Regions from separate parts of the Pedobacter sp. AC212 genome, predicted to be linked through region 2. Evidence: riboswitches for the same ligand, from Rfam matches in the RefSeq annotation. Region 2 holds a riboswitch; the other holds the start of a gene.
What was found. Region 2 has a riboswitch for cobalamin ahead of ACZZZC_RS05555 (TonB-dependent receptor plug domain-containing protein). Riboswitches for the same ligand answer to the same signal wherever they lie in the genome.
Positions count from the first base shown of each region.

Region 1 (10,142 bases), 1.8 Mb from region 2:
ATTGGATAAAAAGTATACGTTTTTACTATCAGAAGAAAATTGCGCATTTAAATTATTTGCGCCTGGAAACACATCGAGGTTCTTAACTTCCTTGGCTGAAATGTCGTAAATGGCCAGATTGATTGGCAATACCGCGTTGATGTTTTTATTCTGAATAGCAGCTCTATCTGATGAGAAAACTATTTTTTTTCCATCTGGAGAATAGCTAGGCGCATAATCTGAATAAACATCGTTGGTAATTTGTGTAATTTCTTTCGTATCTAAATTGTATGAAAAAATGTCACTTTGCCCTTCAACCATCCCAGAAAATGCAATATCTTTTCCATTTGGCGACCAGGTTAAATTGCCGAACTGTTGCACCTGACTCATTGCTGTCTGCGAAACTGTTAATCCGTTCGCCACATTGATAATCATCATCTGGTTTTTGCCATGGCTAAAAATACTGAATGCGAACTGTTTACTATCTGGCGACCAAGCCCCTGCAGATTCTATAAAGTTAAAATCGTCGATGTGACCATTGGATATTTGACTGGTAAGCTTTCGAATAATCCTTCCTGTTTTGGCATCGGCCAGAAATAAATCAATGCCAAATAAATCCTTCTCAGACATGAATGCCACATACTTACCATCAGGACTGATTGCCGGAGCAACGTTCATGTTCCCTGCATTTTTATTATCGATAATTTTAGTCCCTGTTATTTTAATCTGCGAGCTGTCTGCTTTTAACATCGGTTTGTAGTGCGCATCAATCGAGTTTTTCCATAAACCAGATAACGTTTTATCATCATAACCAAATGTATATCTTATCGCATTTTCGTAACCGTATTTAGCTGTATTTTTAAATAGCGGAACTATTGTGGTATCGCCATACTGCGAACCGATGTAGGTCCAAAATGCCTGACCATAACGATACGGGAAATATTTATTCGAATTGGTAAGGTCCTTCAACGATGGAATATCTCTATTCAACATCGCATCACGCATCCACATTGAAGTAAAGGCATCCTTTTTACCAATGGATAGATATTCGGCCATTCCTTCAACCATCCAAAGTGGCGTTTTACCTACGTTTTCTAAACTAATGGAATCTTTCTCCAATAAAACATGGTATTGGAAAGCATGAACCAACTCATGCCCTAAAACATGTCGTGTTTGACTGTTTAATTCCATTACAGGCATAATTACCCTGTTTTTTAGCGCTTCAGTAACACCACCAGTTCCAATCCCTATTTCTCCCTGCAATGCCGTAGTTTGCTGAAAATCAGGGTGATTGTTATATAGAATAATAGGATTTTTAGTTAAAAATGTATCTCTAAAAACTTCCTGATGCATTTTATACCAGGTTTCTGCATCCTGAGAAAAACGTTTCAGCATGTTTTCATTTTTCAGATAGTAATAAATCTCAAAATGTGGCGTCTGCAAAACTTTAAAATCAAGCTTTTTGTATCTAACCTTATTTTGGCCAAAGTATTGGGCTTTGGAAGAAAACGAAATCATAATCAAAAGCAATAAAGGGATGTATTGCTTGAAATAAGTAGCGCTTATTTTCATAAATGTGTGTTTTTGATTATTCAAATAATTAATAACGAAGATTCTATCGAATGGATAAAAATAGCAATTCTTAAAATCACAATCAGGAATTTAACAGTTTTTAAACAGTGAAATCATGAGGTACAAATCACGTTCAAAATCAATTACCGCCGCTTTCATTTTTTTTCTTGTCACGCTCTTCCTGTCTCTGTTTTCTTCTTAGTTCACGCTCTTCTTTTTTCGTTAACGGAACCGTTGTTGCAGGTTGGTTTTGAACAGGATCAGGCTTCTTTTCATCTTTTTTAACCTCTTGCTCGGTCGTTGCTGTTGGCTCTGCTACCTCAGGAGTTTCTGTAGGATTAAACTCTGTAGAATCTACCTCGACACTATCATTTGAACTAGTATCGCGAACATATTGCGGACTAGGACAATTATAAGTTCTGGTAATTTCTACCGTCGCTTTCGGGAAAGGACCGTAGGTATATCCTGTTGATGGATCCATGTAAACCTTATCCATAAATTTAGCGAATATTGGCAACGCTGTTCTAGAGCCTTCACCTTGTTCGCCATTTTTAAAATGGGCCGTTCTTTCATCGCAACCTACCCAAACACCGGTTACCAAATCTTTGGTTAAACCCATATACCAGGCGTCAACATAATCTGATGAAGTACCGGTTTTTCCACCAATTTGGTTATTCTTTTTAAATAGATTTGGCCATTCCCACAAAGCTTGAGAGGTACCTCTTGGTTCTTCCATACCGCCACGAAACATGTAGGTCATTAACCAGGCAATCTCTTCAGATAATACTCTTTTGGTTTTAGGCTTAAATTCCTCGATGATGTTATTATCTAAATCGGTAATTTTTTCAACCAAAATAGGGTCAGTTTTTATGCCCTTATTCATGAAGGTAGCATAAGCTTTAACCATTTCATAAACAGTAACATCGTTTGAACCCAAACTTACCGATGGAACAGATTCCAAATGACTATCAATACCACACTCATGAGCGTACTTTACTACATTATCCCATCCAACTTTATCAGTTACTTGTGCTGTAATGGTATTTACAGATCTGGCCATTGCCCAACGCAAACTCATTTCCTGGTAAGTAACACTGTAATCGGCATTTTTGGGCTCCCAATACTTGGTTTCGCCTTTATCTTTATATTCAATTTTAACAGGCTTATCAGTAAATTTATCGCAAGGACTCATTCCTTGCTCCAATGCTGTTAAATATGCAAATGGTTTAAATGTAGAACCAGCCTGGCGTTTAGCCTGATTAACGTGATCGTATTTGAAAAATTTGTGATCGATACCACCCACCCAAACCTTGATTTTTCCACTGGCTGGTTCCATCGTCATCATACCAGTGTTCAATATTTTGCCGTAGTAACGGATAGAATCCAAGGTAGAAAACAAAGTATCGCGATCACCTTTGTAGGTAAAAATTTGCATTTTTTTCTTCTTGTTGAAATAGGCAGTAACCGAATCTGGTTGATTTGGAAACTTTTTCTGAAGCAAAGCATAAATAGGGAGGTTTTTCATTGCCCGGTCCGGATAATCCACTTTCTTCTTTTCAGAATCGTACCAGGGATCTTCATTGCCCCAAACGCTGTAAAACCTGCGCTGTAAAGTTTTCATTTGCTCTGCAACAGCTTCTTCAGCATATTTTTGCAGTTTCGAATCGATGGTGGTATATATTTTTAAGCCATCTTCATTTAAATCGTATCCATTATCGGTACACCACTTCTCCAGATATTTCGACACTGCAGCACGTAAATAGGAGTCGCCATCGCTTCCGTCTTCCATTTTACCTTCTTTAAGTTTAATGGGCTCTTTAGAAAGTATGGCCAAGCTATCCTTGCTTAGCTTATTATTTTTATTCATTTGGCTCAATACCACATTTCTGCGTACCAAAGCTTTTTCTGGATTTTTAGTTGGGTTGTAAAGGCTAGTCCCTTTCAGCATACCAACAAGCATCGCAGCATCAGTGGTGGCTAGATCTTTGGTTTCCTTATCAAAATAAATTCGAGCAGCGGTCTTAATTCCGTAAGTATTATTACCGAAAGAAACCGTGTTCAGGTACATGGTTATGATGTCGTTTTTAGAGTAATTGGATTCAATTTTTACAGCAGTTAACCACTCTTTAAGCTTTACAATTAGCGTCCTAACCAAGGGGATTTTCACTAAAAAACCTTGAGATTTATTATACCTGGTGCGGTATAAATTCTTAGCTAATTGTTGAGTAATTGTACTGGCACCACCATCTTTACCCATTCCAATAACAGCACGCCCAACAGCTTGAGCATCAATTCCCCAATGTTTATAAAAGCGAACATCTTCGGTAGCTACCAAAGCATTAATTACACTTGGCGCAATATCACTAAAACTTACCGGAGTACGGTTTTCCTTAAAATATCGACCAATCAGTTTTCCATCACTTGTATATAATTCAGATCCCACACGCAATGTAGGCGTTTTAATGTCCCGATAACTTGGAGAATAGCCAAACAACCACAAAAAATTGAGTTGAAGGGCAGAAAAGAAAATAATGATAAAGAATATTAAGATTGTAAAATAACGTAAGTACTTGTTTTTTATCTCTTTGAACATATTGAATGTGCTGATAATTTGATAAATGCTGTGGCGATAAATATAAAAAACTCTGTATGCAAATTAACGTTTTTAATTTACTAATTTTTTAGTACTATATTTAAAACTTTGGTTCTGGATTAATCCGAAACTGTATATTGTTAGATGCTAATCACGATCGAAAATATTGAGAGATTACGATAGGTACTGAATCAATCACCAAAAAAATATGGTATAAAAATGAAAAACGAATTCAAGGAGCTAATTGTACAGGGCGATAAAAAATTTTCGATTAAAAGTGCGAAAACTGATTTTACCGGTGGATACAATAAAGAAACGGCCAAAGATGCATTGATAAACTCAAAAATTGAAGTCAATCATTTACAGGAAAAATTATATGCATCAGCAACGCATTCTATACTCATTATTTTTCAGGCGATGGATGCTGCCGGGAAAGATAGCGCTATTGAACATGTAATGAGTGGATTAAATCCGCAGGGTTGCCAGGTTTTTAGTTTCAAAGTGCCAACATCCGAAGAATATAAACATGATTTTTTGTGGCGGCATATTAAAGCATTGCCAGAACGGGGAAGAATTGGGATTCATAATCGTTCGCACTATGAAAACGTTTTGGTTTGTAAGGTTCATCCGGAATATATTTTGAGTGAAAGCCTCCCAGGTTTTGATGAGGTAAAGAAAATCAATAGAAATTTTTGGAAGAAGCGTTATGAAAGCATCAAAAATTTTGAAGAGCATTTGGCTGCAAATGGAACAGTAGTGCTTAAATTCTTTTTAAATGTGAGTAAGGATGAACAGAAACAACGGTTTTTGGATAGGATAGAAGACCCTACCAAAAATTGGAAGTTTTCTTCTGGTGATATTAAGGAAAGGGCTTTGTGGGATGACTATATGAAGGCTTATGAAGACGCCATTAACGAAACAAGCACGAAAGAATCGCCATGGTATATTATTCCAGCAGATAAAAAATGGTTTGCCAGATTAGCAATTAGTGAAATAATTGCCGACAAATTGAAAAGCCTGAATATCAAATTTCCTGTTTTGGACGAAGTTGAACAAGGTAAATTGATGGAAACTAAAACGGCTTTACTTAGCGAATAATTCTGCTTGCTTGAACGTGGCAATCTCTTTTTGGTTATAAAATTAACTGAAATGAGATTGCCATTAAATCAAGAACAGTCGTTTCTAACAGCGAAATGCAATATCTCATTACTGATAATTCATCTTAAATTTAGATAAATCTGGTTTAGGCTTTTTACGACTGGTTTCCAATTCGTAAATCGTTCGCCCCAAATTTTTCATAAAAGGAAAACAGACCGTATCATATTCATATTTGTTATCGTTATAAATCCCGTCTTCATTACTCTGTATAACAGCCGTAAGTAAATATTCAATTCCATTTTTAAAGTCTACAAAATAGGAGTTGTCGATAATATATCCGTAACTGTCGCCATATTTGTTGAAAATCCTGATGTTTGGATCCGGAATTACATTTTTCTCTCTACCATAATAAAGCATTTTAGCATATGTTGGCCAAAATTCCTTTTCATCATATTTTGGATAATCACTTTCTGTTGGATATTTGCTCATGTAAGTGTAAATCAATTTATAATCTGCAGCGGTTAGGTTAAATCGTTCTTGAGCCTGTAAAGCTTCTGGAAACATTAGTTTTTGCATTAAACGATGTTGATCATTGATGGCAAATGCGTTCTTATTGGCTAAACTAAAAGGTTTATTTACCAGTTTATCTGCGCTATCTAAATAACCTTTACCCATTACCAGGTTAGTTAAGTTCAATTCGTATTCTTTCGGATCGTATTTTGCTTCTTGCTCATATACCAAACGGTTGTCATTATAAAAACGAATTGGGTTGGTATGTTTAGCGGTTTCTCCCGCGTCGCCTATGGCTAAACGGTTCAAAATTCTGCTATCATTAAAACCATACTTTTTAAATTTATCATTAATTTCAGCACGCCCGATAAACTCAAACAACCTATTGAAAGCATCATTATCACTGGTAAGCAAAATCTTTTTAATATAATGCTCAAGGGTCGGAAGTCCATTTTTCGCACTGCCGTCTTTTTCAACTTTAGTTTGTCCCCGAAAAGCGCTATCGGTTATCATAATGCTTTTCACGGTTAAGCCTGTGCTTTTTAATCGGTTCACTTTTTCCAAAGCAAAAATAACAGCCGCAAGTTTTACGGTGCTTGCAGGATAGAAATAATGGTGTGGATCTAAATTAAAACTGTAGCTTTTAAAACTTGGTTTGTTTTTAATGTCACGGGTAATCTGGGTGTATAAAATTTGAACCTGGTTTTTATCTGGATGGTTAAGAACAGAACCAAATAATTCTGGCTTTGATTCCATTAACTTTTTAAGCATAATAGTATCAGTTTTTTGAGCCATAACGACAGAATAGTTTATTAAAAGGGTGATCAAAAGTAGGATTCTCATTATTTTGGCTTTGATATTTAAAGTTAAACTTTTGATTGAAGAAATGCTTTCTCCATCATCCATTTTACAACTTGTTTAATTTTGTTAGCTTTGCGCCGCTTTTGGTTTTTGTGTTGCCACAGAATTAAAAGGGAATTTGGTGTAAATCCAAAACTGTCCCGCAGCTGTAAGCTCTATAATGATTTTTAATTCTACGCCACTTTTCTAATCATGGAATGGGAAGGCTAAAAATCGGGAGTAAGTCAGAAGACCTGCCTTTAGCATATAATTTCATAGCTTTCGGGGATTGAAGCTTGGATTGAAGTACTTAGCGTTTTCGTATTTTCATTTCCTTTTCTATCTGCTGGCTGTGGGCAAAACTCACAATCAAATGAACAAAACAAAAATTTTGATTGCCGCAGGCTTAGGTTTGGGGCAAATCGTAATTGGTGAATCAGTTAAGGCACAGGATACCTTGAAACTGAAAGATGTGGTAATTTCTGCCACCAAGAATGATCAAAAACAATCACAAACAGGTAAAGTGGTTAGTATCATCAGTAGGGAAGTATTGGATCGCAGTCAGGGCAAATCTCTTCCAGAATTGATTAGCGAACAAGCCGGTATTATTGTAGCTGGTTCAGGAAGTAATCCTGGCGCTAACAAATCAGTTTTTTTTCGCGGAGCGGGAAGTGCTTACGCTGTCGTATTAATTGATGGAATCGTTCAAAATGATCCCTCTGGAAACGGTGGTGCTTTCGATCTTCGCCTTTTTGCTATCGATCAAATCGATCACATTGAAATTCTACGAGGCGGCCAGTCTACCATTTACGGCTCTGATGCCATTGCTGGGGTAATCAATATCATTACCAAAAAAGGCGGCCCAAAAGGCAATACAATATACGGTGTAGCCAGTGCAGGCAGTTACGAAACTTATAAAGGTACAATTGGCTTAAATGGCAGCCTTGATGCTTTTACCTATAATATAAACTACACCCACCACAAAACGGATGGGATATCTGAAGCAGCAAACGCAGTGGGTAATAACACAGCGTTTGATAAAGACGGCTTTAAAACAGATGGGGTAAATGCAAACTTCGGAATAAAATTGGATCAACATTTTTCTGTTAATCCTTTTATCAGATATTTTGAAGGCAATTACAAAATTGATGAGGCTGCTTTTACTGATGGTATCGCAGCCAACCATTCACTGCTGAAAAATTTTAGCGGGGGTGTAAATTCCAAATACGAGTTTGGAACGGGCAAGATCAATTTAAATTATAGTTACCAAAGCACTTCGAACAATACCTTAAGTAGTTTTGACGGTTTTCCATATGAAAGTGTTGGTGCTGGAAGAATAAGTTTGCTTGATTTATTTTATAACCAAAAGCTTGGAGATAAACTCGATTTATTGGTAGGCATTGATAACAGGGTGATGAAACTTTCCTCGGCAGGCAACAAACCGGAGAGTAATATTTTTGCCGCTTACGGCTCACTCTTTTTGCATGATTTAAGTATCTTCAATTTAGAAGTTGGCGGTCGTTATAACAAACACGAGCAATATGGTGAAAACTACACTTACACCATTACACCGAGTATTAATATAATTAAAGAACTAAAACTATTCGGTACAGTTTCAACAGCTTTTAAAATTCCAACACTTAATATGCTGTTCGGGCAATATGGATCAAATTTAAACCTGAAACCAGAAAAGTCTCAGAACTATGAAGCTGGTTTTAATCTGAGTTTAGCTGATGATAAATTCTCGCTACGTGGAGCGGCTTTCAAACGCGATTTAACAGATGCGATCATTTACGATTTTGCAGTTGGGTACATTAATCAGGAAAGTCAAAAAGTAAGAGGTTTTGAAATCGAGCCAGCAGTTAAAATATGGAAATTTACCCTTAATGGTTATTATGCTTTTACTGATGGAAACGAGTATAACAGTGTAAATAATAAAGTGGAAGATTTTCTTTTTAGAAGACCTAAACATGCTTTTGGCATTACAACAGGTATTCAGGCAACTGATAATTTATTCATTAATGCCAATTTGAGGTATTTTGGTTCACGTACGGATGGTAATTTTACGGACTATGTTGTAGAAACATTGCCAAGCTACAAGTTGTTAAATGCTTATGCAGAATATGCGTTCGCGAAAAAACGTCTTAAAATCTTTTTCGATGCTAAAAACATTTTAAATGAAAACTATAATGAAATCATCGGTTACAATGCAATGGGTTTCAATTTTAATACAGGCCTAAGTTTTAATATCCGCTAATAAAATTTAACTTTGTGTTGTGATAAAAACTCGTACATCACAAGCAACTTGTCTTACTAACTAAATACTTTATACTAATCACTATATACTAATATATGTCTAATTTGAAATTTAATCCACGTAACCTCATTCTGTTACTAATCATCTTGGTAATTACTTTGTTTCGTTTACTGGTAACGTTTAACTCAGATGAGCTTCAGTTTGCAAACTTTTCTTCTATTGGAGCGGTAGCGCTGTTTGGTGGCGCATACTTTAAAGATCATGCAAAAGCTTTTGCTTTTCCATTAGTGAGCTTGTTTTTAAGCGATTTTATCTTAGCCAGTACAATTTTTAGTAAATACAGTAATGGTTTTTTATATGAAGGATGGTATTGGACCTATCTTGCTTTCGCCTTGATGGTTTTGGTGGGAAGAGTATTGTTAAAAAAGATAAATGTAGTCTCACTACTTTCATCTACCTTAGCAATTGTTTTTATTCATTGGATTGTAACCGATTTCGGAGTATGGTTTCAAAATCCATCATATCCACAAACTGTAGCTGGATACTGGAGCTGCCTGGTTAAAGCAATACCGTTTGAAATCAGGTTTTTAGAAGGAACTTTAATTTACGGTGCTCTTATTTTTGGTGCCTTTGAAATATTGAAATCAAAATATCCGGTCCTTAAAATGCAGAAGCAAAGCATTTAATTTCTCAATATTTTTGTTAAATCCTCTTTTGATCTGTTTCAAAAGAGGATTTTTTTTAACTTTATATTTTCCTCGTTGGATAAGCTCCAGCTAAACAAAAATCATCCATTCCCAATTAAAACATCATACATTCAATGAAAGTCGTTTCTTTTTTACCAGCTGCCACCAAAATGATTTACGATATGGGTTTGCAAGAATACTTGTACGGGGTAACTTTTGAATGTCCGAAAGAAGCGGCAAATCAACCTAAAGTAGTGCGATGTGTTTTAGAAGGTAAAAATTACTCGAGCATCGAAATCGATCGTATCTTCTCTGCTTCAAAAGCACAAGGTAAAAGTTTGTATTGGGTTGATGATGAGCTTTTAGAAAGCATTGCTCCCGATGTTGTTTTCACACAAGATATTTGTGAGGTTTGCAATATTGATACCGTGTGTACCGAAACCGCTGTAATGAAGCTTTCTAAAAAACCGACACTCGTCCCCTTATCGCCAAATAACCTTCAGGATGTTTTTGAATGTGCCATAACTATAGCAAAGGCTTTAGGGAAGGAAGAAGTTGCTTTAAGGTACTTGGCCAATCTTCAACAGAAAACCGACTTTATTTTAGA
Region 1 is NZ_OZ409870.1:3,033,521-3,043,662, reverse strand. Features, by position in the region: gene ACZZZC_RS13300 (TolB family protein) at 1-1,551, opposite strand, end outside; gene ACZZZC_RS13295 (transglycosylase domain-containing protein) at 1,691-4,144, opposite strand; gene ACZZZC_RS13290 (polyphosphate kinase 2 family protein) at 4,364-5,242, shown strand; gene ACZZZC_RS13285 (serine hydrolase) at 5,351-6,547, opposite strand; cobalamin riboswitch at 6,681-6,868, shown strand; gene ACZZZC_RS13280 (TonB-dependent receptor plug domain-containing protein) at 6,966-8,849, shown strand; gene ACZZZC_RS13275 (DUF6580 family putative transport protein) at 8,945-9,535, shown strand; gene ACZZZC_RS13270 (ABC transporter substrate-binding protein) at 9,670-10,142, shown strand, end outside.
Region 1: another riboswitch for cobalamin. It lies ahead of ACZZZC_RS13280 (TonB-dependent receptor plug domain-containing protein); the one in region 2 lies ahead of ACZZZC_RS05555 (TonB-dependent receptor plug domain-containing protein).

Region 2 (10,142 bases):
CTTATGGCTTTGGTCACAAGGCGGCTGGGCTATGTTTTGCTACGGCTTGACGGCAATTATCCTCATCAATATTTTAATTTATCTATTCTACGGCAGAAAAAAATTATCTAAATCAATACTCAATACATGACATCTAAAAACGCAATCAAACTTACACTAGCTATTTTAATTTGTAGCTTATCTATTTCTAAATCTAAAGCCCAAGATAGTACAACGGTTACGCAACCGGTAGAAGTAGTTTCTTTGAATAAAATAAGGCTATCGCTACTTGGTCTTAATTTCGAAAGAGAACAAAAAGTAGGCAAAACAACATCAGTTTACTTTGGTGGTGGTGCAGAGGGAACTTTTATCTATCAAACAGAGATATTTTTTGATAACGATTTTAATTTCACCACTAATACAAAATCCGATTTTAAGATTTATCCAGTTTTGAATGCAGGATTTAGGCATTATTACAACTTCGAGAAAAGAGTAAAAAAGGGCAGAAAAACAATAAACAACAATGCCGGTTATCTAGGCTTGGATGTTTTAGGAATTATTCCAACGGAAAGCAATACAATTTATGGCTATCAAATTAACGTAATGCCACAATGGGGCTTTCAAACCTGGATAGGCAGAAAAATAAATTTCGAATTAGCACTTGGTCCAATCGTTTCATTTACAAAAGTAGATACCTATTTTAATGCTGGGGGAAAACTAGGATTTAACTTTCTTTTATAATCATGCCTCTAGTACAGATCGAACAAATATTCCCTTCGCTAACCTGGCGTATCCGTCATGAAGTAATGTATCCGGAACTTCCTTTTGAGGCTGTAAAACTTCCAGAGGATTTTGATGGACTTCACTTTGGCTTATACGCCGATCACAAATTAACTGGCGTTGTTTCATTATTTCATGATGGCGATGTTTACCAATTTAGAAAACTCGCTATTTTAAACGAAGCACAAAAATCTGGTTATGGATCACAACTAATGGAATATATCTTGGATTTTTGTAAAATTCAGAAAGCAAGCAAGCTCTGGTGCAATGCAAGGGTAAATGCTAAGGAATTTTATTATAAATTTGGATTCTATGAAACCGACAAAACATTTTTTAAAGATGGTTATGATTTCGTAGTAATGGAGAAAGAATTTTAGATTGTAGATTGACGAATGACGATTTAATACCTCGCCTGTTCGAATTTGTAAAGCTAAAATCATAAATATAATCTGATTGATGACTTGGTCTGCTACCTGCAGATCCAAAATCGTGAATCTAACATCATAAATAAATATGGCTAAGAAAAAAGAAGACGCTAACCTGCCAAAAACGGAGGATAAGAAAAAACATGTAACTGTTGTAACCAAAAATTCGTTACAATTTTTAGAAGAATACATCAACAATCCTGCTCCAACAGGTTACGAATGGGAAGGCCAAAAATTATGGCTAAACTATTTAAAACCATACATTGATGAGCATTTTGTAGACAATTACGGAACTGCAGTCGGTGTAATTAACCCGAAAGCTCCTTACAAAGTGGTAATAGAAGCGCATGCCGATGAAATTTCATGGTATGTAAACTACATTACCAGTGATGGTTTAATTTATGTCATCCGTAATGGTGGTTCTGACCATCAAATTGCGCCATCGAAACGTGTGAATATCCATACGGAGAAAGGCCTGGTTAAAGCAGTTTTCGGCTGGCCAGCTATCCATACGCGTCATGGCGAAAAGGAACAGGCGCCAGAATTGAAAAATATTTTCCTGGATTGCGGTTGCACTACAAAAGAAGAAGTAGAAAAATTGGGCATCCATGTGGGCTGCGTAATCACCTACGAAGATGAATTTATGGTATTAAACGATCGCTATTATGTTGGTCGTGCTTTAGATAACCGCGTTGGTGGTTTTATGATTGCCGAAGTTGCCCGTTTATTGAAAGAGAACAAGAAAAAACTACCTTTCGGTTTATACATTGTAAACTCTGTACAGGAAGAAATAGGCTTACGTGGAGCAGAAATGATTGCGCAACGCATTAAACCAAATGTGGCCATTGTAACTGATGTAACCCATGATACAACCACGCCAATGATCAACAAGAATACGCAAGGCGATTTATCAGCAGGTAAAGGTCCGGTGGTTTCTTACGCTCCGGCAGTTCAAACCAATTTGAATAAATTACTAATCAAAACGGCTGAGAAAAACGAAATTCCATTCCAACGCCAGGCTTCTTCACGCTCAACGGGAACGGATACCGATGCATTTGCTTACTCAAACGGTGGGGTTCCTTCGGCTTTAATATCTTTGCCTTTACGCTACATGCATACCACAGTAGAAATGGTGCACAAAGAAGATGTTGATAATGTGATTAGCTTAATTTACGAAAGCTTGTTGAACATTAAAGACGGTCAGGATTTTAGAGAATTTAAATAAAAATTTGGGAAAAGCTGACTAGCTGACCAACCTTTTCAAATTTTAGTCTCATTGAGCTTGTCGAAATACATCATTGTAATTTCGACAAGCCTTTCGACGACTGTTAGCAACCTTTCGGAGGCCGTAGGTTCTTGAAAACAAAAGCGCTACAAATGTTTCCATAAGCAGCGCTTTGTCATTGATGAGAAACGTAAAAAAATTACTTAATATTTAAGTCGGTTGCCCCCTTAACATCGGTAGATATTTCTCCGAGAATCCCAGCATTTACATTCTGTGCGGTGTAAATTTTAACAAAATCAATTGTACTTAAGCTAACCTTTTTACCTGCGCCATCAACCGCCCAAGCGATATCGAAACTATTGTACAATTTGGTTTTATAATCATCGCCAGTTGAATAGCTATCGGTGTATCCCCAATCGAACGCAGCATTGGTTACAATGCCCGAAGTACTGAGTGTCGAAGGCAATAAGGTTCCTTTGAACGTAATCTTATCTTGATTGGAAGCAAACAAAGGATAAAAATTGATGCGTTTCGCACTGTTATTTACAACACCACTATTGCCTTGGTTATCTGTCCAAGCAACATTTGCAGCAGCTTTTGGGTTAGTGTAAGTAATTTCATAGTTTTTAATAGTAGTTGTCTTTTCGTACTCGCTTCCAGCCAGTTCAAACCACTCATCATCTGGCAAACCATTACCGTTTTTATCCTGACTTACCATTACAATACCCGGCTCTGCAAAAGCATAGGGTGGACCGAAAGGGTTTCCATAGATGGCCAAATCGGCCCCGTTTTGGTTAACAACAGAATGGTCAAAGCCGAAAACAATGTAACCGCCAAAACCACCCAAAGAAACCATGTTGTTTGTACTCCCAATCAATTTTTGTGCTTGTTCTGGCGAGCCTAAACTTGCATTGTTAATGTGCTGACCAGGTGCTGGCGCATACTCGAAAACTTTACTGATAAATTTGCTACTGGTTGGTGTTACTGCAATTACAGGTACAGGAACATTAATGGTATAAGTATGCGAAAAACTGCCTGCCCCATTATAGCCTTTGTATTCGATAATATATGTACCAGAAGTAGTGGGAATAAAAGCGAAATTATACGCGGTACTTACTACTTTTCCATCCAATTTCCATTCGTGCTGGAAGCCTCTGCCGTCATTTGAAACTGCATATAATTCCGTTTTCGCATTCACTTTTCCAGTGAGGGAATTTTCAGTGATCCCCATTTTTCCATCAGGAGCAGTTTCTGCATCTTTTTTGCAACCGAAAAATAGGGTTGCAACCAGTAATACTGCAACTAGGTAATTGTTAATTTTCATTATTATATATTGATTGTTAAATTATTTAGTGTAGAAAACCAGGTGAGCAGGAATATCTCCTGTGGATACCGAAAACTTCTTTTTACCATTATTATCGATGGAATATAAAGTTCCTGGCGTAACATAATCCTTTGCATCGGTGATGTAAACGCCAGATGAGATGGGGTCAACCGCGATTCCATAAGGCATTACAATTTCTTTATCAGTGCCATCACTAATGAAGCCGCCTGGAATAATGGTTTCATCTTTCACATTGATTTTTGAATAAGAAATTACATTAGACATGGTTGCATTGCTCCAGGCGGTGCTAATGATGTAAGTAAAATCTTTATCAATTGCGAAATTGCTTGCTTCAATATCGAACTTCTTTTTTACCGCTTCCGTCTTCGTATCAACCACATACAAATTCGATTTTATATCACCATAATTTCCTCTGGAAGTAACATATAAATCACCATATTGATCTGCTTTTACACGGTGAAGGTTGATGGCAACATCAATGCGCTTAATTTCTTTATTGGTTGCCAGATCAACGACAGATAAGGTTCGCTCGTAATTGCTGCTGGTATAACCTCCAGAATTGGCTACATAAAGTCTATCGCCAACAACGGCCATTTCTTCTGGCTCACGGCCTACTGTGATTTTAGCATCCAATTTATAAGTTGCCGTATCTACAACTGCAACAAAACCCTCGTAAGCGGTTACGTATGCTTTGTTTTTATAAAATGTAAGGTATCTACAGTTCGAAATATCTACTTGAGCTAGTTTTTTTGCTGTTTTAACATCAAGGATTTCCAATTTTCCAGATCCATTTACAATTACATAAAGCTTAGAACCATAAATTTTGATATCATTCCCTACATCGCCCAAACCTAATGTAGCAGATGGGTTTGCTTGTCCGTAAATATTTTTTCTATAAACACCGGTAGCATAATCATAATAATCTATGGAGGCTTTATTCGAACCCCAATTTCCTTCGTTTAAAACATATAGTCCATTTACAGCTGTAATTCCCTGGCCAGGAAGTTGAGTTTGTTCTTCAGGAGTAACGCCTTTATCTTTCCGGCAAGACCACAAAATTGTAGTGAAGCAAAGTGCAGTTAATACTTTAATTGATAGCGATTTTTTCATTTTAGGTTAATTAAATTTGGTGATAAGTGTGATCCTGAAATTTCTTCCAGGCATTGGATAATTGAGTACCACATCGTAGTATTGATTAAATACATTATTTACTTCTGCAGCAATACTATAATTTACTTTTGCGTAATTGAAGGCAAACCTGACAATCAAATCATGTGTGTACCATGGCTCTACGTAGTTTACAGGGATGTTTGCCTTCTGGCTATAACGTTCGCCGGTGTAGATATAACTATAATTGAAGCTGATATTTTGATAGTCTAAGCCCAGCATTAAAGCGCCGCTATTCAATGGGATGTACGGAATCTGCTGACCAAAAACGGTACTATTCTGCGTAATATCGATGGCCTTTTCATAGGTATAATTGAATTTTGTGTTCAAATTAAAACCATTAAAATTCCAGTTGCTTTGGATGTTGGTTTCCAAACCTTTGATTTCTACTTTACCCAGGTTAACCATGCTCCACCTGAAGGGACTGAGCGTAGGAATGGCAATGATTTTATCGCGTACGGTGTTGTAATAAATATCTGTTTGGATAGAAATTTGAGTGAGCTTTACGGCCTCAAAGAATTTGGAATAAGTGAAACCTAAATCGTATTGCTTGGTATATTCTGGACTTAAATTACTGTTCCCAATCAGCGTGTAGTACAAATCGTTAAAGGTTGGCATCCTAAAAATGGATTTGTAAAAAGCCCTTAATCGGAAATCGTTATATTTAAAAGGCTGCCACGAGGCCATCATTGTCGGTGTATATTCTGTTTTATCGCGAGCTGAGGAATTGGTTTTCACCTGATCATTAACCAACGTTGCCAACACGTTACCTTGGATACTCAGGCGTTGCCAGTTAAATTTTGAAGCAAGAGCAATTAAAGCAGTCTGCCTTTTAGGATAGGCAAAGTTTTCCAGATTGGCATCTAATTGCTGATAACTGTAATCGGTTGATAAGGAAATATCCCAACATTTAAGAATCCGATATTGATTGGCTAACGATAAATATATTTCTTGCTGGGCATAACGATTGTCTAAAGCGCCAAAGAGTGAAACCCTTTCCGGATCGAGATATCGGATAAAATCGTAAGCGTATTTTGCATTTGCCAAGAATTGATACCTTTGATCTGTTTTGCTTTGATAGGAAGATTGAACAAAGAAATTATCATCCCATTGACGCTGGCTAAAATCAAACTTGTTTGCCACAATAGCGCCGGGCAAACCCCTCTCGCTATCGTAATTATAAATCCTCAGTTGCCATTTACTGCTATCGGCGGTATTGCCAAACAGCGCTGCTTCAAATCTTTTAGCAAAAATATCACCATTATGCCTTACTACTGTGGTGTCATAAACACTGTTGGTGTACCAATATTTGTATTTTCCATCCGCATGAATCAATTCTGCGTTTAGGCTTAGCGATAAACGGTCAGTGAAACGTTGATGAAAAATAGCCGATGGATCGAACAAGCCAAAGGAGCCGCCCTTTAAACTTAACTTTAAACTTCGGCGCTGGCCAAGATCGAATACAGGGCTTTGCGTTTTTAAATAAAGCGAACTGGCAGATGCAAATGCTTTTGCTGGCATCAGTAGTTCACTTTTCTGACCGCTATAAAGTGAAATTTCTTCGAGGTTATCCAAAGAATATTTACCCAAATCTACCTGCCCGTTTTGTGCATTTCCCAATTGTATCCCATCATAAAAAACTGCAGTATGGTTGCTACCCATGCTGCGAACGTTAATGGTTTTTAAGCCACCAATGCCCCCGTAATCTTTTAACTGTACTCCAGAAAAGTATCTGATGGCATCAGCAACAGAGAGCGCATTTAATTTTTTTAATGCCGTTCCGCTTAATATTTGCAAGGGTGTTGGCGAAATGTTTTGTAATAATTTTCGCTGATGCCGAATCTCGACTTCTTTTAAATTATTTGCCTTCAATGAGTCAGTTTGGGCAAGGGCAGATTGAGGCATAAGAATGCCTGTCCAGAAAATGAACGATAGGAACAGATAATATTTTATGCCATTAAAGGCATGTAAAAACCTAAACATTTTGTTGTGAGTTTAATCCCCACAGCAAACAGAATTACAAGAAATGAAAATACGGAATACCGAAAGTACCTCATCTCTAGCTTCAATCCCCGAAAGCTATGAAATATTGCAAGAGGCAGGTCTTCTGACTTACTCCCGGTTTTCTTGCCTTCCCACCTCGAAATCGGGGCAGTGGCTTAAAGAATAGAAAATCCGTTAATGGAGCTTACAGCTGCGGGACAGTTTTGGATTTACACCAAATTCCCTTTTAATTCCGGGTGTTAACCGGAAACCAAAAGCATGGCAAAGGTAGCCAAATTTTGAAAAGATTTTAGAAAAGTTTAGCCGCTGTTGAAATTTCTCAGAAAGCAAAAATTTCTTGCGGTTGTGGAAACTCACCTACTCGAGGCACTAGCATTTGAGGCTAGCATAAATTTGAGCTTTTAAACTTTCTTAATTAATCAATTTTAAAAAGCTTAAAAATTTGCAAAGCTATTTTGCTGATGCTTATTGTTCTACGTTACTAATTTCGATCCATACCGGGCAATGATCGCTTGTTTTTTCCCAGCCCCGAACATGCTTATCTACTCCAGCGCTTAAAAGTTTACTTTCTAATTGTGGGCTCAGAAGAAAATGATCAATGCGTAAACCGGCGTTACGGCCGTAGGCATTTCTGAAATAATCGAAAAAGGTATAAATCACTTCTTCGGGATACAGCTTTCTAATGGCATCTGTCCAACCCTGTGCTACCAGGTTATGGAAAGCTTCACGCACTTCCGGCCTGAAAAGCGCATCGTCAACCCATCGTTCCGGTTTATAAACGTCCAATTCAGTCGGCATCACATTGTAATCTCCTGCAAGCACTACGGGTAAATTAAATTCTAAAAGTTTCGCTGCATGGAGTGTTAACCGTTCAAACCAAGCCAATTTATATTCCAATTTTGGCCCAGGCGCAGGATTTCCATTTGGCAAATACAAGCAACCCACCACAACCCCATTGATCATGGCTTCAATATATCTACTGTGTAAATCTTCAGGATCACCAGGCAAACCGCGTTTAAGTTCCTTTATTTCATGTCCACGAGATAAAATAGCCACCCCATTCCAGCTTTTTTGTCCATGCCAGATAGCGTTGTAGCCGGCTTCGAGAATAGCCTTTTCGGGAAATTTCTCATCAGGCGCTTTTAATTCCTGTAAACAAACTACATCAGGCTTCGTTTCTTCGAGCCACTTTAATAAAACTGGTAAGCGCCCATTTACGCCGTTTACATTGTAGGTTGCTATTCTCATCGCTATAAAAAATTGATGAGGCTAAATTAATGAACAAATTTTTCCCTACAAGTTAAAATGGAATTAAAATTCAACTCGCTTTAACTTTAAAACATCTAAAAATCACGAAAAACTGATTAATTTTTCATTAATTGAAAGCATTTGTAATTTTTGCGCTTATCTTGCAATTATATTTAATCACTCCCGTTAGTAAATGTCTGAAGTTGCAATAAACATCCCAAAAGGTAACCAGAAGGATATTCATCAGTTATATGATAAGTATGCTGGAATGCTTTTAGGTTTTATAAGAGGTACGGTTCAAGATCATCTTAAATCAGAAGAAATTTTAGTTAAAATTATCTCTGCATTTGTATTGGAAACAAATGGCCAGCCTACTTCCTGGTTGCAGTTAAGGCAATTTGCAAGATTTAAATTGCCCGAATTTTCTTCTATAAATAATGAAAAACTAAGCGGTAATCACACGAATAATGAGTATTTAAATCTGCTGGATGAGGAGGAGCAATATATTTTCCAAATGGTTTATTATCAAGGAAAATCTATCAATCAACTTGTAGATTTATTAAATAAGAGTGAAAATATATTGCGTACCCAGTTGAAATCATCAATAGATAAAATCAGGAAAGCTCGTGGAAATTAAACAACTGATAGATAGCGGCCTAATGGAAACCTATGTTATGGGAGTGGCCACCGACGATGAAATTCAGCAAGTTTTGCGGGCAAAAAAACAGTTTCCAGAATTTGCCGAAGCGTTAACAAAGTTAGAAATGGATATGGAAATCCTTGCGCAAAGTATGGCTGTTCCGCCTCCAGCCAATGCATTATCCAAAATCGAACAAGAAGTAAATGAGATTATACTTCGTGAGCAAAATTTAAAGCTATACACTGAAACTGAAAGCAAGTTTAAGCATGCGGAACAAGAAAAAGTAAAACAAGACCGCTATATAGAAGTTGAGTCCGAATCGAACCAAATGCGCATCAGCAAAGCCTGGAGATGGGTTTTTGCGGCTGTTTTTGTTTTGGGCAAGATATTTTTAGGATTCGCGATCTACTTTTATCTCGAAAACAGACAGGCACAAGAACAGATTAAAGATTTGAAATTAGAGATTAACCAAATCAAAACTGTTAAGTAATCTATAGTGATAAAATATTATTTCCTAAAACGATAACAGGGTTTGCTGGTTATAGTTAATATAATTTAGCAATATGAACAATCAGTCATCAGAAAACGGAAATCCCAAGTTATATATGTTACTGTTGGGCTCAAAGGCGCCCAAAAGAAATGTGGAGCAACACGATTATTTCTTCGGCATTGCCAACTCATTAAAAGAATTGGTGCCAGAAATTAAAGCATTTTGGCCTGAGGCTGGCAATAGTATTCATATCGATGGCTGGCGTGAGGTAAACCAGGTTGATGGTTTTCGAATTGAAGTTAAGCCTCGAACGGCTGACCATTCATCCGCTCCCCATAAACTATTTTTTATCAACCTCGGTGGTTATCAATCCGGGAAGTTAGAAGAACAACATTATATCGTTCTTGGCGTAAAAGATGATCGGGCCTCGGCCATTCAGGACGCAAAGAAAACTGTTTTTTTTAAGACTAATTCAGTTAAAGGCGCCAACTCCCATATTGATGAAAAATATGGTATCGACATTGATGACATTTACAGGGTTGAGGATATACTAAGTCCGCAGCATAAAGAAAAATACCATATTAAGATTACACCAAACGCTACCCTTCCTGATGATGAGATTCATTTAGGTTATTTTAAACTCGATAAAATCTAGAAATACGTACTCCTTAAATATCTAAGCTAAACCTTTCTAAAAAAAACATGTTATTAGTTTACAACAAAAACCAATAATATGAAAAAGTTAGTTTATTTGATGGCCGTTTCCGTTTCGGCCTTAGCATTTCAAGCATGTGGCGGTGGAAATAAAGACGCCAAAGAAACAGCTGATAGCTTAAACA
Region 2 is NZ_OZ409870.1:1,261,793-1,271,934, reverse strand. Features, by position in the region: gene ACZZZC_RS05585 (MFS transporter) at 1-130, shown strand, start outside; gene ACZZZC_RS05580 (hypothetical protein) at 127-720, shown strand; gene ACZZZC_RS05575 (GNAT family N-acetyltransferase) at 723-1,136, shown strand; gene ACZZZC_RS05570 (M42 family metallopeptidase) at 1,273-2,409, shown strand; gene ACZZZC_RS05565 (PKD domain-containing protein) at 2,609-3,733, opposite strand; gene ACZZZC_RS05560 (YncE family protein) at 3,755-4,864, opposite strand; gene ACZZZC_RS05555 (TonB-dependent receptor plug domain-containing protein) at 4,871-6,904, opposite strand; cobalamin riboswitch at 7,002-7,195, opposite strand; gene xth (exodeoxyribonuclease III) at 7,391-8,173, opposite strand; gene ACZZZC_RS05545 (RNA polymerase sigma factor) at 8,367-8,810, shown strand; gene ACZZZC_RS05540 (hypothetical protein) at 8,800-9,303, shown strand; gene ACZZZC_RS05535 (DUF1543 domain-containing protein) at 9,377-9,958, shown strand; gene ACZZZC_RS05530 (DUF4142 domain-containing protein) at 10,037-10,142, shown strand, end outside.